Regions from separate parts of the Streptomyces sp. NBC_01166 genome, predicted to be linked through region 3. Evidence: riboswitches for the same ligand, from Rfam matches in the RefSeq annotation. Region 3 holds a riboswitch; each other region holds the start of a gene.
The links. A riboswitch is a leader RNA that binds a small molecule or an ion and turns the genes downstream of it on or off. The one in region 3 is predicted to bind cobalamin.
Positions count from the first base shown of each region.

Region 1 (7,391 bases), 7.3 Mb from region 3:
GTGGCCCGGCCGCTCGTCGAGGCGTGCGTCAGCCGGATCGCGGCGCCTCAACGTCACCCAGCAGGGTGCCGGCACCGGCGAGTCGAAGTCGTCGCGGTGCGGCTCGGCGGGCCAGGGGTGCTGAGCCAGGCCGGGAGCCTCCGCGCGGAGTTCCAGCGGCCCCGGCAGCGGCCACTCGCCCTCCCACCGCACCGGCGCCAGGAACGTCTCCCGTCCCATGCCGTGGAACCCCGGGGTGTCCCCGCGGGGCCGGGTGCCCAGCAGCACCATCCACCAGGTGGAGTCGTGCGCCTGCACCAGATCGCCGTGGCCGGTGTTCTGCACCGGGTGTCCGGTACTGCGGTGGGAGAGGACGGGGTTGTCCGGGTGCGGTTCGAAGGGCCCCGGCAGCGAGCGGGACCTGGCGAGCGACATCGCGTGCCCGCGTTCCGTTCCGCCCTCCGACAGCAGCAGGTACCACCAGTCGCCGATCCTGTAGAGATGCGGGCCCTCGGGGTACTGGAGCCCGCTCCCCGACCACATCTCCACCGGCTCGCCGAGCAGTTCGCCCGTCTCCGGGTCGATACGCACCCCCCGGATCCCGCCGTCGGAGTACACGCACCAGCAGCCCCCCTCGTCGTCCCAGGCCAGATCGGGATCGATGCCGGGTATGCCGACCCGCACGGGGTCCGACCACGGACCTGCGGGGTCCTCGGCGGTCACCAGGACGTTGCCCGCACCGGCGACCACGGTCGTGATCATCCAGAAGCGGCCGTCGTGGTGCCGCAGCGTGGGGGCGTAGACCCCGCACGACGACGGAGCCGTGTCGGGGAGGGCCAGCTGCGACGGGCGGTCCAGGGCGTGTCCGATCAGCCGCCAGTGCACCAGGTCCCGGCTGTGCCACAGCGGTACCCCGGGTACGTACTCGAAGCTGGACGTCGCCACGTAGTAGTCCTCGCCCACGCGGCAGATGCTCGGATCCGGGCTGAAGCCGGGTATCACGGGATTGTCGAAGAGCACCACGGGCTGTCCTCAGGCTCGGGCCAGGACGGCGTCCCAAGGCCATGATCGTCGAAACGCTTCGAAGATGGCAGCCCGGCGTAGGCGTGTCAATAGACCCGTCAGGACTCGGGTTCACATGCGAGAAGTTCGAGGGAACGGAGTTCCACGGAGCAAGCCTCGGACACATTCCGCGACTCCCCGAGAGATTCAGTCGAAGCGCTTCGACGAAATCCGTGTGCACAACCTCAGGACGGGGAACAGACTGCGGGCATGGATGAAGAAGGCGTCGAACCCGCGATCATGACGTCGCCGGCGCGGTGGAACCGGCTTCTCGGGTTCCCGGCCGATGCCCGCCTGCTGATCGTCAACTGCGACGACTTCGGCATGTGCCCCGCGGTCAACGCGGGGGTGATCGAGTCGATCGAGGAGGGGATCGCCGGCTCATGCAGCCTCATGACCGTGTGTCCGGCGGCCCCGGACGCGATGCGGCTGCTCCGGCGAAGGCCGGGGATTCCGTTCGGGCTCCACCTCACCATGGTGTGCGAGACGCCCGACCGTCCTTGGGGCCCCCTGACGGCCAGGGAGAGGGTTCCCTCCCTGCTCGACCCGGCGGGCAATTTCTTCGAGCCGACGACCGCAGGGCGGTCCGCCCTGCTCGGCCGCGTCCGGCCCGACGAGGTCGAGACCGAGTTCCGCGCGCAGATCGACGCCGTCGCCGATGCGGGCCTCATGCCCACCCACCTGGATTTTCACTGCCTGGCCGACGGAGGCCGCGACGACATCCTCGACCTGACCGTGGGGCTGGCCGCGGAGTACGGCCTCGCCGTCCGCGTCTGGCTGGAGCCGGGGCTGCGGGCCATGCGGCGAAGAGGACTGCCCGTGATCGACCATGACTTCCTCGACAGCTTCTCCCTCCCGGTCGAGGACAAGGCGGCCCGTTACGGCCGGCTGCTCCACGACCTGCCGGCCGGACTCAGCGAATGGGCGGTCCATCCCGGTCTCGCCGGCCAGGAGTCACGGAGCACCGACGGCGACCACCATGTGCGGCGTACGGACCACGAGTTCCTCACGTCGCCGGAGGCCCGGGAAGCGGTGGCCCGGGAGGGCGTCACGCTGATCGACTACCGGGCCGTTCAGCGCGTATGGGCCAGGAACACGGGTCCTGTCTGAGCCGGCGCCGGCACCATCCGCATCCTGGACCTGGCGCACCGCGTCCTCGTACGGCCCCGTAGGCTGGTGGGTGCAGCTGGTTCGCCCCCGTCCGCCAGGCGGGGCGCGTCGCAAGAGGGAACCCGGTGGAATTCCGGGACTGCCCCGCAGCGGTGAGCGGGAACGACCGCCGTCATACGCACTGGGTCCGACGTACCGGACCTGGGAAGCGACGGCCATTAGGTGTCCTCACGCAGGACGTGCCCGCGAGTCCGAAGACCTGCCATCTGCCCGCGCGCGAACGAACGCGCGCGGACATCCCGGTGACCTCGAGGGCGGGTCGGCGTACATACCGGTCGGATCACCGCGTCGGTCGACACGGTCCCGTCCGTTACGTCGCCCCTTCGCGCCCTCGTCCCGTCCCCGGGATCTCAGGGATTCATCTCGCGAAGGAGATCTCCGTGACCGACGAACACGCGACCGCGGCAGCGCGGTCCACTGTGTACGGCTACCCCCGGCAGGGACAGAACCGGGAACTCAAGAAGGCCGTCGAGGGCTACTGGAAGGGCCGGGTCACCGCCGACGCCCTCCGTACCACCGCCGCCGAACTCCGCCGTGCCAACTGGCAGCAGCTCAGCGATGCCGGCATCGACGAGGTCCCGACCGGCGACTTCTCGTACTACGACCATGTGCTGGACACCACCGTGATGGTCGGAGCGGTCCCCGGCCGCCACCGGGAGGCGGTCGCCGCCGACGCACTCGACGGCTACTTCGCGATGGCTCGCGGCACGCAGGACGTCGCCCCGTTGGAGATGACCAAGTGGTTCGACACCAACTACCACTATCTGGTCCCGGAGCTGGGCCCTGACACCGACTTCACCGCGGACTCCGCCAAGCAGGTCGCCGAGCTCGAGGAGGCCGTCGCCCTGGGGCTGGCCGCCCGGCCGGTCCTGGTCGGTCCGCTGACCTACCTGCTCCTCGCCAAGCCCGCCCCCGGTGTGGCCGCGGACTTCGACCCGCTCACACTCCTGGACCGTCTGCTGCCGGTGTACGCCGAGGTACTCGCCGACCTCAGGGCGGCCGGGGCCGAGTGGGTACAGCTCGACGAGCCCGCACTCGTCCAGGACCGCGGCCGGGCCGAGCTGGAGGCCGCCGAGCACGCCTACCACCGGCTCGGAACGCTCACCGACCGGCCCAAGCTGCTCGTGGCCTCCTATTTCGGCCTGCTCGGCGAGTCCCTTCCCGTTCTGGCCAAGGCCCCGGTGGAAGGGCTGGCGCTGGACTTCACGGAGGCAGCAGCCGCGAATCTGGACGCCCTGGCCGCCGTCGGCGGGCTCCCCGGCAAGCGCCTGGTCGCCGGGGTCGTCAACGGGCGCAACATCTGGATCAACGACCTCGAGAAGTCGCTCTCCGTCCTGGGAACCCTGCTCGGGCTCGCCGGACGGATCGACGTGGCGTCCTCCTGCTCGCTGCTGCACGTCCCTCTCGACACGTCAGCCGAACGGGACATCGAGCCTCAGGTCCTGCGCTGGCTGGCCTTCGCCCGGCAGAAGACCGCCGAGGTCGTCACCCTCGCCAGGGGCCTGGACCGGGGCACCGGAGCGATCGCGGCCGAACTCGCCGCGAACCGGGCCGACCTGGCCTCCCGCGCCCACTCCCCCGTCACCCGGGACCCGGCCGTCCGCGCCCGGACCGCCGCGGTGACCGACGCCGATGCCCACCGCTCCCAGCCGTACGCGGAACGGGCGGCGGTGCAGCGCGCGCACCTCGGCCTGCCCCTGCTGCCGACGACCACCATCGGTTCGTTCCCGCAGACCGCCGAACTGCGCACCGCCCGCGCCGCTCTGCGGTCGGGCCGCATCGACGCGGCCGCGTACGAGGAGCGCATCAAGGCGGAGATCCAGGAGGTGATCTCCTTCCAGGAGGAGACCGGCCTGGACGTGCTGGTGCACGGTGAGGCCGAACGCAACGACATGGTGCAGTACTTCGCGGAGCAGTTGACCGGCTACCTCGCGACCCAGCACGGCTGGGTCCAGTCCTACGGCACCCGCTATGTCCGTCCGCCGGTCCTGGCCGGGGACATCTCCCGCCCCGGGCCGATGACGGTGGGATGGACGACGTACGCCCAGTCCCTCACCGGCCGTCCGGTCAAGGGCATGCTCACCGGGCCGGTCACGATGCTCGCCTGGTCCTTCGTCCGCGACGACCAGCCCCTCGGTGACACCGCCCGGCAAGTCGCCCTCGCCCTGCGTGACGAGGTGAACGACCTGGAGTCCGCGGGGACTTCCGTCATCCAGGTGGACGAACCCGCACTGCGCGAGACGCTGCCGCTGCGCGCCGCCGACCGCCAGGCCTACCTCGACTGGGCGACCGAGGCGTTCCGGCTCACCACCAGCGGGGTGCGGGCGGACACACAGATCCACACCCACATGTGCTACGCCGAGTTCGGTGACATCGTCCGGGCCATCGACGACCTCGACGCCGACGTGATCAGCCTGGAGGCGGCCCGCTCCCACATGCAGGTCGCCCACGAGCTGGCGGAGCACGGATATCCGCGGGAGGCGGGACCCGGCGTGTACGACATCCACTCGCCCCGCGTGCCGAGCGCGGAGGAGGCCGCCGAGCTGCTGCGCACCGGCCTGAAGGCGATCCCCGCCGGGCGGCTGTGGGTCAACCCGGACTGCGGGCTCAAGACCCGTGGCTGGCCGGAGACCCGAGCGTCGCTGGAGAACCTCGTGACCGCGGCCCGCACCGTGCGGGGCGAGCTCCGGGCGTCCTGACGACCCGGACCGGCCGGGGCGCTGGGTGCGCCCCGGCCGGTCCGGCTGCGGACAGAGGTTGTTCAGTGGATCACTTGAGGGCGGGCGGTGCCGCGTCCGCCGAGGTGCCCCACCGGGAGGGCTCCGTGCCGACCTCGAAGGACAGGTCGCGTGTGCCGCGGATGTCCTCGGTGGTCAGGTAGGTCTTCCCGTACGCGGCGCCGTCCGTCCGCGCCGCCTGGATGTAGCGCGCCGAGTCGGAGGTGCCCGGAGCCTTCACCGTCAGGCGGCCCTTGGGGTAGTAGCGCCGGTCGAGGGTCAGGTCCACCCGCTCGAAGACGGGGGTCGACAGGCCCCAGGTGTCGGTGCCCGGCTGGACCGGGAAGATCCCGATCGAGGAGAGGACGTTCCAGGCGGACATCGTCCCCAGGTCGTCGTTCCCGGTCATGCCGGTCGGGGTGTCCGTGAAGAGCGTGAGCGCGGCGTGCACCACGTCGGTCGTCTTCCAGGGCTGCCCCGTGGAGAGGTAGGTGTACGGGGCGATCAGGTCGGGCTCGTTCTGAGGGTTGTACTTGTCCGCGTTGTAGTAGTCGTACGGCCCGTTCACCCACACCTCGCGGGCGGTCTTCGCCGGGTCCTGCAGCAACTGCTCGTAGGCGAAGAACGAGTCGAGCCGCTCGTTGGCGGACTCGGTGCCACCGATCAGGGAGACCATGCCGGGCAGGTCCTGCGGGACGAGCCACTGGTACTGCCAGGACGTGCCCTCGTGGAAGCCCTCGCTCTGCGCCGGGTCGGCGGGGCCGGTGAAGGCGCCGTTAGCGTCCCGTGCGCGGAAGAAGCCCGTCGAACTGTCGAAGATCTTCCGGTAGTTCTGCGCCCGCTCCGCATAGCGTGCGGCGTCCTCGTCGTGGCCGAGTTCCTTCGCCATCTGCCCGAGCATCGCGTCGGACAGCGCGTACTCCAGGGTCGCGGAGGCACCGTGGTCGTAGTCGGAGTCGCCCGGCTTCACATGGGCCCGGCCCTTGATGTACGGCGCGAAACCTTCGGCGAGGTACTCCTTGTTGGCCTCGCGGCCCACGGGGGCGGACTCGGCGGGCGGCACGCCGTCGGCGTTCTTCTTCAGCGCGCGGTACGCCTGTTCCTCGTACCCCTCGAGCAGGCCCTGCTGGTAGGCGTTGGTGAGGAACGGCGTGACGGGGTCGCCGGTCATGATGTTCGTCTCGACCGTGCCGTAGCCCCACTTCGGCAGCCAGCCGCTGTCCTCGTCGATCTTGATGACCGAGATCGCCATGTCGCGGGACTCGTGCGGTGCGAGCAGCGACAGGAGCTGGGCCTGGGTGCGGTAGGTGTCCCAGAGCGACCAGTTCTGGTAGTAGGTGAACCCCTTGGCGCGGTGGGTCTTCTGGTCCCAGCCCGTGTAGCGGCCGTCGACGTCGCTGCCGATGTTCGGCGCGAGGAACGAGCGGTAGAGGGACGAGTAGAAGGTCCGGCGCAGGGTCTCGCTGCCGCCCTTCGCCCGGACGTCGTCGAGGCGGTCCTCCCAGGCGGCCTGGGCCGAGCGCGCGACGCGGTCGTACGAACGACCGCCTTCCGCACGCAGGTTGAGGGCGGCTCCCTTGGCGTCCACGTACGAGATCGCTGTGGTCGCCTCGACGGTGCGGTCCTTGGAGGTGTCGAAGCGGACGAAGGCGCCGTTGCGCTCGGCGGCCGCGGACGAGGACTTCGAGCCCTCGGTGACCTTGTCCCCCTTCCAGGTGCCGGAGGTGGTGAACGGCCGGTCGAAGCGGGTGATCGTGTACACGGTGTACGGCTTGGTGTCCTGGCAGAAGCCGCTGCCGGTTATGGCCGTGCGTACGGTGCGGTTGTCGAGGATCTCGACGTCGGTGTCCACGGTCTTGTGCAGTGACTGGCCCGCGTTGATAAGGACGTTGGCCTTGTCCGTCGCGGGGAAGGTGTAGCGCTGCACTCCGGTGCGCTCGGTGGCGCTCAGCTCGGCCTTGATGCCTGTCTTGAGACCGACCTCGTAGGTGCCGGGGCTCGCCTTCTCGTCGTCGTGGCTGAACTCCGCAGCGTATGCGGCGTTGTCCGTCGACGTGATGTCACCGGTCGTCGGGAGCACCGGCAGGTCTCCGCCGAGTCCACAGCCCACACCGGAGATGTGGACGGTGGAGAAGCCCCTGATGTGGGTCTCCGAGTAGTCGTAGCCGGTGTTGTGCCCGGTGTCGGGCGAGAACTGCACCATGCCGAAGGGCACCGCGGCGCCGGGGTAGGTGTTGCCCTCGTTCTCGGTTCCGATGAACGGGTTGACGAGATCGGTGAGCCGGGCGCGCTCGGCGTGCCCCTCTCCGTCCGCCGCGGCAGGCGCGGCGACGGCGCCGCCGAGGAGGGCGGCCGTCGCGGCCACCGTCCCCGCCCCGCGAATCCAGTGGGTCCATCTCATGGAATGAGCGCCTCTCGGACGTAGACAACGTTGTCATGCGCACTGCGCGATCATTCTTGGCC
Region 1 is NZ_CP108613.1:7,954,889-7,962,279, reverse strand. Features, by position in the region: gene OG379_RS36010 (glycoside hydrolase family 43 protein) at 1-1,002, opposite strand, end outside; gene OG379_RS36005 (carbohydrate deacetylase) at 1,252-2,151, shown strand; cobalamin riboswitch at 2,212-2,433, shown strand; gene metE (5-methyltetrahydropteroyltriglutamate--homocysteine S-methyltransferase) at 2,592-4,910, shown strand; gene OG379_RS35995 (GH92 family glycosyl hydrolase) at 4,981-7,329, opposite strand.
Region 1: another riboswitch for cobalamin. It lies ahead of metE (5-methyltetrahydropteroyltriglutamate--homocysteine S-methyltransferase); the one in region 3 lies ahead of OG379_RS03250 (ABC transporter substrate-binding protein).

Region 2 (7,391 bases), 1.4 Mb from region 3:
CAAGATCCCCCACATCGGGCGGCACCGGGCCCCGCACCGGCGGCCGCGGTCCGGCCCACCCCTGGCGCACACAAGCGGAACCGGTGCACACGGTTGGGGTCACCGTGCCGCCCTGCCCAGTTCATCTTCCGTTCACCCTGGTTGCTTACGTTCCACGTGCCAATGACGTCGAACGATTGCCTGGGTAAATGGAACACATCACGCTGCTGCTCGCGATCGTGATCGTGACAGCTCTCGTGTTCGATTTCACGAACGGTTTCCACGACACCGCCAACGCGATGGCCACCACCATCTCGACCGGCGCTCTCAAGCCCAAGACAGCGGTGGCCATGTCCGCCGTTCTCAACCTCGTCGGCGCGTTCCTGTCGGTGGAGGTCGCCAAGACGATCTCCGGCGGGATCATCAACGAGAACGGCCTCAGAACCGAGGTCATCTTCGCGGCGCTCGTCGGCGCGATCCTGTGGAATCTGCTGACCTGGCTGGTCGGCCTGCCCTCCAGTTCCTCCCACGCACTCTTCGGCGGCCTCATCGGCGCCGCGGTCATGTCGGCCGGCTGGTCCTCGATCAACGGCGGCACCGTCGTCACCAAGGTCCTGCTGCCCGCGATCGCCGCCCCGGTCGTGGCCGGTCTCGCCGCGCTGCTGGCCACGAAGCTGACGTACCGCCTGAACCGGAAGATCACCGACGAGGCGCAGCTGAAGTCGACCGCCAAGGGGTACCGCGCCGGCCAGATCGCCTCGGCCGGTCTCGTCTCTCTCGCCCACGGCACCAACGACGCGCAGAAGACCATGGGCATCATCACCCTGGCCCTGGTCACCGGTGGCGTCCTCTCCCCCGGCTCCAACCCGCCGGTCTGGGTCATCGCCTCCGCGGGTATCGCCATCGCGATGGGCACCTACCTCGGCGGCTGGCGCATCATCCGCACCATGGGCAGCGGCCTCACCGACCTGCGTCCGCCGCAGGGCTTCGCGGCCCAGACCAGTGCGGCCACGGTCATCCTGGCCTCCTCGCACCTCGGCTTCTCCCTCTCCACCACGCAGTCCTGCTCCGGTGCCGTCATGGGCGCGGGCCTCGGACGCAAGGGAGGCGTGGTCCGCTGGTCCACCGCCACCCGGATGTTCGTCGCCTGGGGCCTGACCCTGCCGGCCGCCGGTCTGATGGGCGCGGGCGCCGAGTTCCTGACCAAGCAGGGGCCCTGGGGCGTCGGGGCGGTCGCCGTCCTTCTCGTCGCGGGCTCCGGCGCCATCTGGCTGCTGTCGCGCCGCAAGCCGGTCGACCACACCAACGTGAACGCGGAGGCCGAGCCCGCGGGCGTCGTCACCACCGCCATCTCCGCGGTCAGCCCGCCGCCGGCCGGTGTCGTCGTACCGGAGCTCAAGACCACCATCTCGGCCCCGGCCACGACGGCCGGAACCCCGGCCGACCCGGCCACGGTGTAAGGACGGATCCGCATGAACATCGACTGGGCAGCTCTCGCGTCCGTCTTCGGCGTCAGCCTCGTGGTCACCGTCGCACTGGTCGGCCTCTTCACCCTCGGCATCACGGGCATGGCCCGGCAGACGTCGACCGCGCAGGGCGGCGGCGGTGGCAACGGCCTGGTGCGCACCGGCGCGTACGCCTGCTTCGGGCTGTGCGCGGCGGCGGTCGCGTACGGGATCTATCTGATCGTCGCCTGACCGCTCCCACGCGGGTTCCCGCACCGGGCCGGACACACCACGTGTGTCCGGCCCGGTGTGCGTCTGAGCACATTGAAGCCTCGCAGGTCAGCGGCAGGTTGACGGGCATTCACGGGGCATGGTGGACTGCCGGAGCCATTTAGGCCGGCCGGCACATGGGGGGCGGGTGAAGGAGCGGGCCTGGGTGCGTGCAGCTGCAAGGCGGAGGATTGAGGCAACGCGGAGCGTTGTTGATTGACGCCAACGCCGCAGAGTGCGTGCCCAGGCCCGCGACGCCGCCCCCATGTGCCGGCCGGCCTTACGGCGACAGGAGAGGAAGCCGGTGCGAATCCGGCGCGGTCCCGCCACTGTCACCGGGGAGCAGCCTCCACACGGAAGTCACGGCCCGCCACCGCGGGCTGGAAGGCCGGAGGAACTGCGGATCCGGAAGCCAGGAGACTCTCGTCGCCGGTCACGTCGAACCAGGGCGCGGACCCTGAGTGAGGACATACGCCATGTCTGGCTGCCCTGCGTCGGTCGCTTCACCACCTGTCACGAAGGTCCTCCGAGGCGCGACGGCCGGCTGAGCGGTGCGAGCCGACCGCATCTTCGCGTACGGAGCCGCCGCCGGCCTGATCGCCGACCTGCTGTTCGGTGATCCCCGGCGTGGTCACCCCGTCGCCGCCTTCGGACGTGCGGCGGCGGGCGCCGAGCGCCGCCTGTGGCGCGACCACCGCGGCTGGGGCGCCTTGCACACGCTCGTCTGTGCCGGGAGTGCCACGGGCGCCGCCGCCCTGGCCGCGCGTGCCGCCCGGAACCGTCCCGCCGCCGCCGTGGCGCTGACCGCCGCCGCCACCTGGTCCGTCGTCGGGGGCACCTCGCTGGGGCGCGAGGCCCGCGCCATCGGCAGGGCGCTGGCCGCCGGGGACATCGAGTCGGCCCGGGAGCGGCTTCCGCATCTGTGCGGCCGCGACCCGCAGTCGCTGGACGGGCAGCAGATCGCCCGCGCCGTGGTGGAGTCCGTCGCCGAGAACACCTCCGACGCCGTCGTGGGAGCCCTCGTGTGGGGCGCGCTCGGCGGAGTGCCGGGACTGGTCGCCTTCCGGGCCGTCAACACCCTCGACGCCATGGTCGGGCACAAGTCGCCCCGCTACCGGCGCTACGGCTGGGCGTCGGCACGGCTCGACGACGTCGCCGGCTGGCCCGCGGCCCGGCTCACCGCCGTGCTCGCCGTGGCCGCCGGGGGGCGCCCGCGCGAGGCGGTCCGGGCCTGGCGGGCGGACGCGGACAGGCATCCCAGCCCCAACGCGGGCCCGGTGGAGGCCTCGTTCGCGGGGGCGCTCGGCGTACGTCTCGGCGGCACCCTCGCGTACGGCGGGCGGGTCGAGCACCGGCCGGTGCTCAACGGCGAGGCCGGCCGGGACGTGCGGGTCACGGACATCGAACGCGCGGCGCGGCTGTCGCGCCGGGTGAGTGTGCTGGCCCTCGTCGTGTGCGCGGCGGGGCGGTCGGCCATGGGACGGAGAGTCGGATGAGCGGCGGGCTGCTGGTCGCGGGGACCACCTCGGACGCGGGGAAGAGCGTCGTCACGGCAGGGATCTGCCGGTGGCTGGTGCGCCGGGGGGTGAAGGTCGCGCCGTTCAAGGCGCAGAACATGTCGCTGAACTCGTTCGTCACCCGGGAGGGGGCGGAGATCGGCCGCGCCCAGGCGATGCAGGCGCAGGCCGCCCGGGTGGAGCCGTCCGCGCTGATGAACCCGGTGCTGCTCAAGCCGGGCGGCGACCGGTCGAGCCAGGTCGTCCTGATGGGGAAGCCGGTCGGCGAGATGAGTGCGCGCGGCTACCACGGCGGTCGCCAGGAGGCGCTGCTGGGGACGGTCGTGGACTGTCTGGAGCAGCTGCGGGGCACGTATGACGCCGTGATCTGTGAGGGGGCGGGCAGTCCTGCCGAGATCAATCTGCGGCGCACGGACATCGTGAACATGGGCATCGCCCGGGCCGCGGGCTTCCCCGTGCTGGTGGTCGGCGACATCGACCGGGGCGGTGTGTTCGCCTCGTTCTTCGGCACGACGGCGCTGCTGAGCCCCGAGGACCAGTCGCTGGTCGCGGGTTACCTCGTCAACAAGTTCCGCGGTGACGTGTCGCTGCTGGAGCCCGGTCTCGACATGCTGCTCGGGCTCACGGGGCGGCGGACGTACGGGGTGCTGCCGTACGCCCACGGGCTGGGCATCGACGAGGAGGACGGGCTGCGGGTCTCGATGCGCGGCACCGTACGGGAGTCGGTCGTGGCGCCGCCGCACGGCGAGGACGTGTTGCGGGTCGCGGTGTGCGCCGTGCCGCTGATGTCGAACTTCACCGACGTGGACGCGCTGGCGGCCGAGCCGGGTGTGGTGGTGCGGTTCGTGGACCGGGCGGAGGAGCTCGTCGACGCGGACCTCGTGATCGTGCCCGGGACACGGGGCACCGTGAAGGCGCTGGCGTGGCTGCGCGAGCGGGGGCTGGCCGACGCGCTGGTGCGGCGGGCCGCGGAGGGCCGCCCGGTGCTGGGGATCTGCGGAGGGTTCCAGGTGCTGGGCGAGCGCATCGAGGACGACGTGGAGTCCCGGGCCGGGCTGGTCGAGGGGCTCGGACTGCTGCCCGTCCGCGTCCGTTTCGGCCGGGAGAAGGTCCTGGGGCGGCCCGTCGGGTCGGCGCTCGGGGAGCCGGTGGAGGGTTACGAGATCCACCACGGGGTCGCCGAGGTGAGCGGCGGCGAGCCGTTCCTGGACGGGTGCCGGGTGGGCTCGGTCTGGGGGACGCACTGGCACGGTTCGCTGGAGAGCGACGCGTTCCGGCGGGCGTTCCTGGGCGAGGTCGCGCGGGCCGCGGGGCGGCGGTTCACCGCGGCGCCGGACACGAGCTTCGGGGCGTTGCGGGCGGAACAGCTGGACCGGCTGGGGGATCTGATCGAGGAACACGCGGACACGGACGCGTTGTGGCGGCTGATCGAGACCGGCCCGCCGCAGGGGCTGCCGTTCATCCCGCCGGGTGCGCCGCCCGCGCCCGGTCATGCAGTTGTGGTTGCGACAGAGGAGGCCCTGTGAGTACGCCCTATCCCTTCACCGCCATCGTCGGACAGGACGATCTGCGGCTGGGGCTCCTGCTCAACGCGGTCAGCCCCGCCGTCGGCGGGGTCCTGGTCCGCGGCGAGAAGGGCACCGCCAAGTCCACCGCCGTACGCGCGCTCGCCGCGCTCATGCCCGAGGTCGCGGTCGTGGCGGGGTGCCGTTTCTCGTGCGACCCGGGAGCGCCCGATCCGGCGTGTCCCGACGGTCCCCACGAGACGGGTACGGGCGTGTCGCGTCCGGCGCGGACCGTGGAACTTCCGGTCGGCGCGTCGGAGGACCGGCTGGTCGGCGCCCTCGACATCGAACGGGCTCTCTCGGAGGGCGTGAAGGCCTTCGAGCCGGGGCTCCTCGCCGACGCCCATCGCGGGATCCTCTACGTCGACGAGGTCAATCTCCTCCATGACCACCTGGTGGACCTGCTGCTCGACGCGGCGGCCATGGGTGCCTCGTACGTGGAGCGGGAGGGTGTCTCCGTCCGTCACGCGGCGCGCTTTCTGCTGGTCGGGACGATGAACCCGGAGGAGGGCGAGCTCCGGCCTCAGCTGCTGGACCGCTTCGGGCTGACCGTCGAGGTGGCGGCCTCGCGTGAGACGGACCTGCGTGTCGAGGTCGTGCGGCGCAGGCTCGCCTACGACGACGATCCGGACGGGTTCGCCGCGCGGTGGGCCGACGAGGAGGCCGCGTTGCGCGAGCGGATCGTCGCCGCGCGCGCCCTGCTTCCCCATGTGGTGCTCGGCGACGGCGTGTTGCGGCAGATCGCGGCGACGTGCGCGGCGTTCGAGGTCGACGGGATGCGCGCCGACATCGTCATGGCCCGCACCGCGACGGCGCTGGCCGCATGGGCGGGACGCGAGGAGGTCGTCGCGGACGACGTGCGGCAGGCCGCGCTCCTGGCACTCCCCCACCGGCGCCGGCGCAATCCGTTCGACGCGCCCGGACTGGACGAGGACAAGCTGGACGAGGCCCTCCAGGACGCGGCGGACGGCGACGGCGGGGGCGACGACGATCCGGACCCCGACGGGCCCGGCGGCGGGGTGCCCCCGCAGGGCGGCGGCCCCGAGGACGGCGGTACGGACACGGATGGCCCCGACGACGGCGGTGCCGACGCGCCCGGCCCGGAGCAGACCGGGAGCGGCGACGCGCCCACGCCCGGCGGCGGTGCGGGGGAACAGCAGCCCGTGCGGGCCGGCGAGCCGTTCCGTACGAAGATGCTCAGCGTGCCCGGACTGGGCGAGGGCGCGGCCGGGCGACGGTCCCGGGCGCGCACCGAGCACGGGCGGACGACCGGATCCAGGCGCCCCGAGGGTGCGCTGACGAAGCTTCACCTGGCGGCGACCGTGCAGGCGGCGGCTCCGCACCAGCGGGCGCGCGGGCGTTCGGGGCGGGGTCTCGTCGTACGGCGGGACGATCTGCGGCAGGCGACGCGGGAGGGGCGCGAGGGCAATCTCGTGCTGTTCGTCGTGGACGCCTCCGGGTCGATGGCTGCCCGGCAGCGGATGAGCGCCGTGAAGGGGGCGGTGATGTCGCTGCTGCTGGACGCCTATCAGCGCCGTGACAAGGTCGGTCTGGTCACCTTCCGGGGCAAGGACGCCGAGGTGGCGCTGCCGCCCACGTCGTCGGTGGACGCGGCCGCGGCGCGGCTGGAGACGCTGCCGACCGGCGGGCGCACCCCGCTGGCCGCCGGGCTGCTCAAGGCGCACGACGTGCTGCGGGTGGAGCGGCTGCGTGATCCGTCACGGCGGGCGCTCCTCGTCGTGGTGACGGACGGCCGGGCGACCGGGGGCGTCGACCCGGTGGCGCTGGCGGCGCGGGCCGGACGGCTGCTCGCCTCGGAGGGCACCGCGTCGGTCGTCGTGGACTGCGAGTCGGGGATCGTACGCCTCGGGCTCGCCGCACAGCTCGCACGGGATCTGGGGGGCAGCGCGGTCACGCTCGACGAGCTGCGCGCCGACTCGATCGCCGGGCTGGTCAAGGACATCACTGCTGCCGGGAGGGCCGCTTAATGCCACAGGGACAGCCGGTATCGGTACCGGACGACGGACTGACGACACGTCAGCGGCGTAACCGTCCGCTGCTGTTCGTCCACACGGGCATCGGCAAGGGCAAGTCGACGGCGGCCTTCGGGCTGGCGCTGCGCGCCTGGAACCAGGGCTGGCCGATCGGGGTGTTCCAGTTCGTGAAGTCGGCGAAGTGGAAGGTCGGCGAGGAGAACGCGCTGAAGGTGCTGGGCGCGAGCGGCGAGGGCGGCACGGTCGACTGGCACAAGATGGGCGAGGGCTGGTCGTGGGTCCAGCGCGGCATCCACGGTGACAATTCCGACAACGAGGAGAAGGCCCGCGAGGGGTGGGAGCAGGTCAAGCGCGACCTGGCCGCCGAGACGTACAAGCTGTACGTGCTCGACGAGTTCGCCTACCCGATGCACTGGGGCTGGATCGACACCGACGAGGTCGTCGAGGTGATGCGCGACCGTCCGGGCACGCAGCACGTGGTGATCACGGGACGGAACGCGCCGCAGAAGCTGATCGAGGCCGCCGACCTGGTGACGGACATGTCGAAGGTCAAGCACCCGATGGACGCCGGCCAGAAGGGCCAGAGAGGCATCGAGTGGTGAGTGTTCCTCGTCTGGTCAT
Region 2 is NZ_CP108613.1:2,028,781-2,036,171, forward strand. Features, by position in the region: gene OG379_RS09400 (anion permease) at 189-1,439, shown strand; gene OG379_RS09405 (hypothetical protein) at 1,452-1,676, shown strand; cobalamin riboswitch at 1,988-2,117, shown strand; gene OG379_RS09410 (cobalamin biosynthesis protein) at 2,246-3,190, shown strand; gene OG379_RS09415 (cobyric acid synthase) at 3,187-4,737, shown strand; gene OG379_RS09420 (putative cobaltochelatase) at 4,734-6,764, shown strand; gene cobO (cob(I)yrinic acid a,c-diamide adenosyltransferase) at 6,764-7,372, shown strand; gene OG379_RS09430 (cobyrinate a,c-diamide synthase) at 7,366-7,391, shown strand, end outside.
Region 2: another riboswitch for cobalamin. It lies ahead of OG379_RS09410 (cobalamin biosynthesis protein); the one in region 3 lies ahead of OG379_RS03250 (ABC transporter substrate-binding protein).

Region 3 (7,391 bases):
GCCACCGGGGCGCCCGCGCTGACCACGGCCGTCGTCGGATACGGACTGGTCTATCTGGGCCTGGGCGCCGCAGGGCCTACCGAGAACGACCTCCTGCACCACCGCGTCGACACCTCCGGCCGGGCGACGGCCCTCTCCGTGCAGTCGCTGGCCCAGCAACTCGTGGGGGCGGCCGCCGGCCTGGTCATCGGCGCACTGCCCGCAGGGCCGCTGCCCTGGCTGCTCGGTGCCGTGGTGCTGCTGTCCGGAGCACTGCTGTGGACCCGGCGCACCGCCTCCGCTCCGACGACAGCCCCCGCCCCCGAGCGGTACGGGGGCTGATCCGCTGCTCCGTACGGACGTCCCGGATCGCGCCCGCCCCCGCCGTTCGGGACGCTGGCCCGAAGCCGGGACGCGAGATCCCCGTACCTCCAGGAGCAGAGATGCAGCAGGACAAGCACCCGTCGTACCGTCCCGTGGTCTTCCGTGACCGTTCCGCCGGGTACGCCTTTCTGACCCGGTCCACCGCGTCGAGCGAGCAGACGATCGACTGGGACGACGGCAACAGCTACCCGGTCATCGACGTGGAGATCTCCGCCGAGAGCCACCCGTTCTTCACCGGCAAGGCGAGGGTGGTCGACACCGAGGGGCAGGTCGCCAAGTTCGAGCGGCGCTACGGCGACGAGGGGCGCGACGGCGCCTCCTGAGCCCCGGGTCACCACGGCTCCCCGCACCCGGGCAGAATCGGCGGCGGTTCGCCCCCTCACCACGACCGCCCGCGTTCTCCAGGAGACCCGCCCCCATGCCCGACAGCCCCGACCTGCTGGTCATCGGCGAATGCGTCGCCGACATCGTCCGGCTGCCGGGCGCGCCGGACCGGACCCACCCCGGCGGCAGCCCCGCGAACGTCGCGTACGGTCTGGCCAGACTGGGCCGGGGCACCACCTTGATCACCCAGCTCGGCCCGGACCCCGACGGGCGGCTGATCGAGGAGCACCTGGCTTCGGCCGGGGTACGGGTCCTCGACGACGGCAGCGGCGCGCCCACTCCCGCCGCCACGGTGGACCTCGACGAGGCGGGCCGGGCCACGTACAGCTTCGAGATCAGCTGGACGCTGGGCCCGGTCGCGTGGTCCGGGGAGCCGCCCCGGCACGTCCACACCGGGTCCCTCGCCACCGCCATGGACCCCGGTGCGGACACCGTTCTGGAGCTCGTCGGGTCACTCCGCGCGGCGGCGACCGTCAGTTACGACCCCAACGTCCGGCCCGGACTGATGGGGGACCACGCCCGTGCCGTACGCCGCGCCGAGCGCTGGGTCGCGCTCAGCGACATCGTGAAGGCCAGCGACGAGGACCTGCGGTGGCTGTACCCGGACGAGGCGCCGGAGCGGGCCGCCGAGCGGTGGCTGCGCTCCGGGCCAGCGGTCGTCCTGGTCACCCGCGGTGCCGGAGGGGCGACGGCCTTCCTGCCGGGCGGGACCGTGAGCGCCGACGCGCCACCCGTCAGGGTCGCGGACACGGTGGGCGCAGGCGACGCCTTCATGTCCGCCACGCTGCACGCCCTGGCCTCGCACGGACTGCTCGGAGGGCAGGCCCGCGCTCGGCTGCGCCCGCTGGACGCCGCAGTCCTGGGCGACGTGCTGCGCCACGCCGTGGCATCGGCCGCCGTGACCGTCGGACGGGCGGGCGCCCTGCCTCCCGACCAGGAGGAGCTGGCAGCGGCCCTTACCGGCGTGCCGGTCCCGGAGCCGTAGACCGTCCAGCGGTGTCCTCGCCCGCACCACGGTCGTTGATTTCGTTATGACCGTGACCCTTACCGACACCGCCCCACCGTCCACCACCGAACTGCTGACCGGCGTCATCCTCGGTCCGGAATTCCGCCGAGAGCACGGATTCTGGCAGCGGCTGATCAGCACAGAACCGTTCCGCCGCCCCGTCGGCGGAACGCCAGAAGAGCGACTGGACCTCGCCTACGACCGGTTGCGGATCCTCAACCTCTCCCTCGACAGCGGAGCGCGCCTCGCCGCCGATCCCCGCGCGCTGGCCGCCCTGCACGCCTGGCTCGGCCCGGTGGACCCCGCGCTGACCACCGTGGCGGGCATCCACTACAACCTCTTCCTCGGCAGCCTCCTCGACCACGACTGCGCCGGCCGCCGCGACCTGTCGGACTATCTGTCGATGCGGCGCATCGGCACCTTCCTCTGCACGGAAGTGGCACACGGCAACAACGCCGCGGCCATGGAGACCACCGCCACCTACGACCGTGAGCGGGACGGCTTCGTCCTGCACACCCCGAACCCGGGCGCGCAGAAGTTCATGCCCAACACCAGCCCGGCGGGCGGAGCGAAGTCCGGCCTGGTCGCCGCCCGTCTGGTGGCCGACGGCTCCGACCACGGGGTACGCCTCTTCCTCGTGCCGCTCACCGACGACGCGCAGGCGCTGCCCGGTATCCGGGTGCGGCGGCTCCCGGCCCGGATGGGCAGCCCGGTGGACCACTGCCTGACCTCGTTCGACCGGCTCTTCGTGCCACGGGACGCCCTGCTGGGACCGGCCGGGGAGGGCGACGCGCCAGAGGAGTTCAGAACGGAGCCGGGGGACAGGCGGCGGCGCTTCCTCACCTCCATCGGGCGGGTCACCCCCGGCCGGATCTCCATGAGCGCCTGCGCGGCGGGCTCGGCCCGCGCGACCCTGGCGGTCGCCGTACGCTACGGCGGCCACCGGATGATCTCCGGCTCACGGGGCGCCCCACCGGTGCCGGTGAACGCCCACCGGACGCACCACGGTCCGCTCGCCTCGGCCATGGCCATGGTCTTCGCCATGAGCCTGCTGTACCGCAGGGCGCAGGAACGCTGGGAAGCCTGTACGGACGAGCGCGCCCGGACGGACGCGGTGCGACTGGTCGATGTCGCCAAGGCGTGGATCACCTGGCGGGCCCGCGATGTCATCGTCGAGAGCCGTGAACGCTGCGGCGCGCAGGCGCTGCTGGAGAACAACGGCATGACCGAACTCGTCACGGGCGTGGAGGGGGCCATCACCGCGGAGGGCGACAACATCGCCCTGTACGCCAAGGCGGCGGCCGACATGCTCTTCGCCGCCGACCCCGGCGGTGACGACGCCCCGGACCGGGCCCCGCACCCCGGGGACCTCGCCGACCCGTACTTCCTGGGCCGGCTCCTCGCCTCGGTCCAGGACATCTGGTTCGCCCGGGCCAGGGTCCGTGCGCTGCGGGCCCCCGACGCGGACACCCTCGGCCGGTGGAACGCGGCCTCGGGTCCCGCCCTGCGCGGGGTCGAGGCCTACGCGTACCGGCAGGCCGCCGAGGCCTACGCCGAGGCCCGCGCGACGTTGCCCGAGGGGGCGGCCAAGGACCGGCTCGGGGAGCTGGAGCGGCTGTTCGCCCTCGAATGGGTGTCCCGCAACAGCGGCGACCTGCTGGCCGCCGGCCTCCTGAGCACCGCTCAGGTGGACGCCCTGCCCGAGGCCGTCGAGGAGCTCCTCACGGCCGTCGCCGCGCACGCCCCGGAGCTGGCCGACTCCTTCGCGCTGCCCGAGGAACTGCTCGCCGACTGGCCGATCGCCGGGCCCGGCTATGCGGACGCGTACGACGATCCCGGGGGCCCGTGGAACACCCGCCCGGCGGACGCCCGATGAGCGCCGGAGGCAGGGGGCGGGCTGTCTGCTGCCGCCTGGGCGAGCACCTGGAGATCCTGGGACTGCGCGCCGTCCTGCTCGCCTACTGGGGCACGACGTCCGTGCTTGCCCGCCGCGGCGGGAAGCCGCAGGCCGACGGCGGCGAATCGGTTCGCCCCAAGGGCTGACCCGCCTGACGGCCGGCCGGTACGGAGAGGGAGAAGCCCCCCGCCGTACCGGCCACGGCCCGCGAGGCCGCCCCGCGCCGCGTGATAGCTTGCAGACGCCAGTCACACTCCACGTGGAGTCAGGGAATCCGGTGCGAATCCGGAGCTGACGCGCAGCGGTGAGGGGGACGGGCGGGGCCACAGCCACTGGGACACCCTCGGGTGCACCGGGAAGGCGCCCTGTCCGGACGAACCCGAGTCCGAAGACCTGCTGGCAACCGCTTCCGCACCGGGAGCGGAACTCCGTACGGGCTCCGCGCATGAGCCCAGAGAACGCCGAGGTCTCCGTGCCGCTCATAGCCAGCACCGTACGCCGAACAGCCCTTCTCATCGCGGGACTTGTCCTTCTGACGGCCTGCGGCGGAGATGGGAGCACTCCCGACGGCGCAGCACGGGACGCCGCAGGCGACGGCTTCCCCGTGACGCTCAAGAACTGCGGCCGTACGGTGACCGTCGAGGCGGCACCGCGTCACGCCGTCTCCCTCAACCAGGGATCGACGGAGATCCTGCTCTCCCTGGGTCTCGCCGACAGGCTGGCCGCCACCGCGACCTGGACGGACCCGGTGATGAAAGGTCTGGAGAAGGACGAATCCACGGTGAAGCGCCTCGCCGAGAACCAGCCCTCCTCCGAGAAGGTCCTCGCCGAGGAACCCGACTTCGTCAGCGCCTCGTTCGAATCCACCCTCGGCAAGGGCGGGGTGGCGTCCCGCGACCAGTTCGAGGAGCTCGGCGTACCCACGTACCTCGCACCCTCCGACTGCGCGGGCAAGGACAACACCGGCAGCAGTGACGGCTCCCGCTCCGAGCCCCTGACCATGGACCGCGTCTACGGCGAAGTACGCGACCTGGCCAAGGTGTTCGGCGTCCCGGAGCGGGGCGAGAAGCTGGTGAAGAGCCTCCGCGGCCGCGTCGACAGGGCGACCGCGGACATCGACGCGTCCGGCACCACGATGCTCTACTGGTTCGCCAACTCCGAGGCCCCGTACCTGGCCGGGTGCTGCGGCGCCCCCGGCATCATCACCGAGGAGCTCGGCGCGAAGAACGTCTTCGACGACACCCACGAGGAATGGCCTCAGATCAACTGGGAGACCGTCGCCGACCGGAACCCCGACGTGCTGGTCATAGGGGACCTGACCCGGAAGTCGCAGACGGCCGAGAGCGCAGCGAAGAAGATCGAGTTCCTGGAGTCCAACCCCGCCACGAAGAACATGGACGCCGTCCGGCACAAGCGGTACGTCCTGCTGAGCGGCCAGGCGATGAACCCGACCATCCGGACCGTGGAGGGCGTGGAGCGCGTCGCGGCGGGGCTGCGCTCGTTCGGGCTCGCGGGGTGACGAGGACCGAACGCGCCCCGGACGTACGGGCGGAGCAGCCGTCCGCGGCGCTGACCGCCCCCGGAGCCCGGATCCTGCGCGACGGCGTCCTGTGGAGCGCGGGGGTCGCCCTGCTGCTCCTGTCCGTCGCGGTCGCCGTCACGATCGGACCCGCCCGTATCTCCGTCCCGGACGTCTGGTCCGCGGTGGCCTCGCACCTCGGCCTGGGAGGCGGGCGGCTGACCCCGATCCGGGACGGCATCATCTGGAACCTGCGCATGCCCCGCACCCTGCTCGCCGCGGTGTGCGGGGCCGGGCTCGCGGTGTGCGGCACCGTGATGCAGTCGCTGCTGCGCAACCCGCTCGCGGACCCCTTCGTCCTCGGCGTCTCCTCCGGGGCGTCCACCGGGGCGGTCGTGGTCGTCGTCCTGGGTGTCGGCGGCGGAGCGGTGTCGGTCTCCGGCGGCGCGTTCGTCGGGGCGCTGTGCTCGTTCGCCCTCGTCCTGCTGCTCAGCCACACCCTCGGCGGATCCACCGACCGGGTCGTCCTCTCCGGGGTCGCGGCCATGCAGCTCTTCTCCGCGCTCACGTCCTTCGTCGTGATGACCGCCGCCGACGCCGAGCAGACCCGGGGCGTGCTCTTCTGGCTGCTCGGCTCGCTGAGCGGGGTGGGCTGGAGCGATGTATGGATGTGCTCGGCCGTGCTGGCCGTGACGCTGCTGATCTGCCTCGGCCACGCTCGTACGCTCGACGCCTTCGCCTTCGGCCAGGACGCCGCGGCCGCCCTCGGGGTGCACGTGGGGCGCACCCGGATCGTGCTGCTCTGCGCCACCGCGCTCCTGACGGCGGCGCTGGTCAGCTCGGCGGGCGCCATCGGCTTCGTCGGCCTCGTCCTGCCGCACGCCGCCCGGGCGCTGACGGGTTCGGGGCACCGGCGGCTGCTGCCGGTGACCGCCCTCGCCGGAGCCGTGTTCCTGGTCTGGGTCGACACCCTTGCCAGGACCGTCCTCGACCCGCAGGAGGTCCCGGTCGGTGTGGTCACCTCCCTCATCGGGGTGCCCGTCTTCGTCTTCATCCTCCACCGCACCCGGAGGAGCGCGTGAACCGGACAGCGGTCCCCGGCGACGGCCTGCGGGCCGACCGGGTCAGCAGGGAGGCCGGCGGGCGGCTCGTCCTCGACGGAGTGAGCATCGCGCCGCCGCCCGGCACCACCGTCGGGCTCCTGGGGCCCAACGGCTCCGGCAAGACCACGCTGCTGCGGGTGATGGCGGGCGTACTCGCCCCCGGCGCCGGCGTCGTCACCCTCGACGGCCGCACGCTCGCCGAGACCGGCCGGCGAGGCGTGGCCCGCCGCGTGGCCGTCGTCGACCAGCACGCGGTCACGCAGGTCGACCTGAGCGTGCTGGACGTCGTACGCCTCGGCCGCATCCCGCACCGGCGGGCCTGGTCCGCGCCCGGGCCCGAGGACGACGCCGCCGTGCGCGAGGCCCTGGCGCGCACCGGGCTCGCCGACCGTGCCGCACAGTCCTGGCACACCCTCTCGGGTGGTGAGCGGCAGCGGGTGCAGATCGCCCGCGCCCTCGCCCAGCAACCGCGTGAACTCCTGCTGGACGAACCCACCAACCACCTGGACATCCAGCACCAGCTGGAGCTGCTCTCCCTGGTCACCGCGCTGCCCGTCACCGCGGTGGTCGCGCTGCACGACCTCAATCTGGCCGCCATGTTCTGCGACCGGGTCACGGTCATGAAGGAAGGCCGGGTGGTCGTCGGCGGAACGCCCTCGGAGGTGATCACCGAGGAACTCATCGCCGATGTCTACCGGGTACGCGCGGTGGTCACGCCGGAAGGGCCCGACGGGCGCCCCTCCGTGCGGTTCCTGCCGGGAGAGGCCGTCCACCGGCGGCAGTGCGACGAGAGGGCGGGCCCGTGAACCACCCGGGTCCGCCCCTCGCTTCTGTCGCGCGGCCTTTCGCCGCTGTGTGAGGGGTCAGCGACGACGTCCCTGGCCGAACTCGCCGCCCATGTCCTTGCCGCTGCCCATGTCGTCCTTGCCGTCCGCGTAGTCGATCTTCTCCTTGCGGAGCTCGGCGGAGACTTCCTTCTGCTCGGTGACCTTGCTGGTTTCGAGACGGACCCGTTCCACGGGGACAGCCTCCTTGCGGACGGTGGCTCGTTCGGCGTGCAGGGTGACTTCGACGTCCTGTTCGCCGAGGTCGTTCGTGCCCTTCACACCTGTGACCTTC
Region 3 is NZ_CP108613.1:646,700-654,090, reverse strand. Features, by position in the region: gene OG379_RS03275 (MFS transporter) at 1-321, shown strand, start outside; gene OG379_RS03270 (type B 50S ribosomal protein L31) at 423-686, shown strand; gene OG379_RS03265 (carbohydrate kinase) at 782-1,732, shown strand; gene OG379_RS03260 (acyl-CoA dehydrogenase) at 1,779-3,629, shown strand; gene OG379_RS03255 (hypothetical protein) at 3,626-3,796, shown strand; cobalamin riboswitch at 3,879-4,066, shown strand; gene OG379_RS03250 (ABC transporter substrate-binding protein) at 4,096-5,169, shown strand; gene OG379_RS03245 (FecCD family ABC transporter permease) at 5,220-6,251, shown strand; gene OG379_RS03240 (ABC transporter ATP-binding protein) at 6,248-7,078, shown strand; gene OG379_RS03235 (PRC and DUF2382 domain-containing protein) at 7,136-7,391, opposite strand, start outside.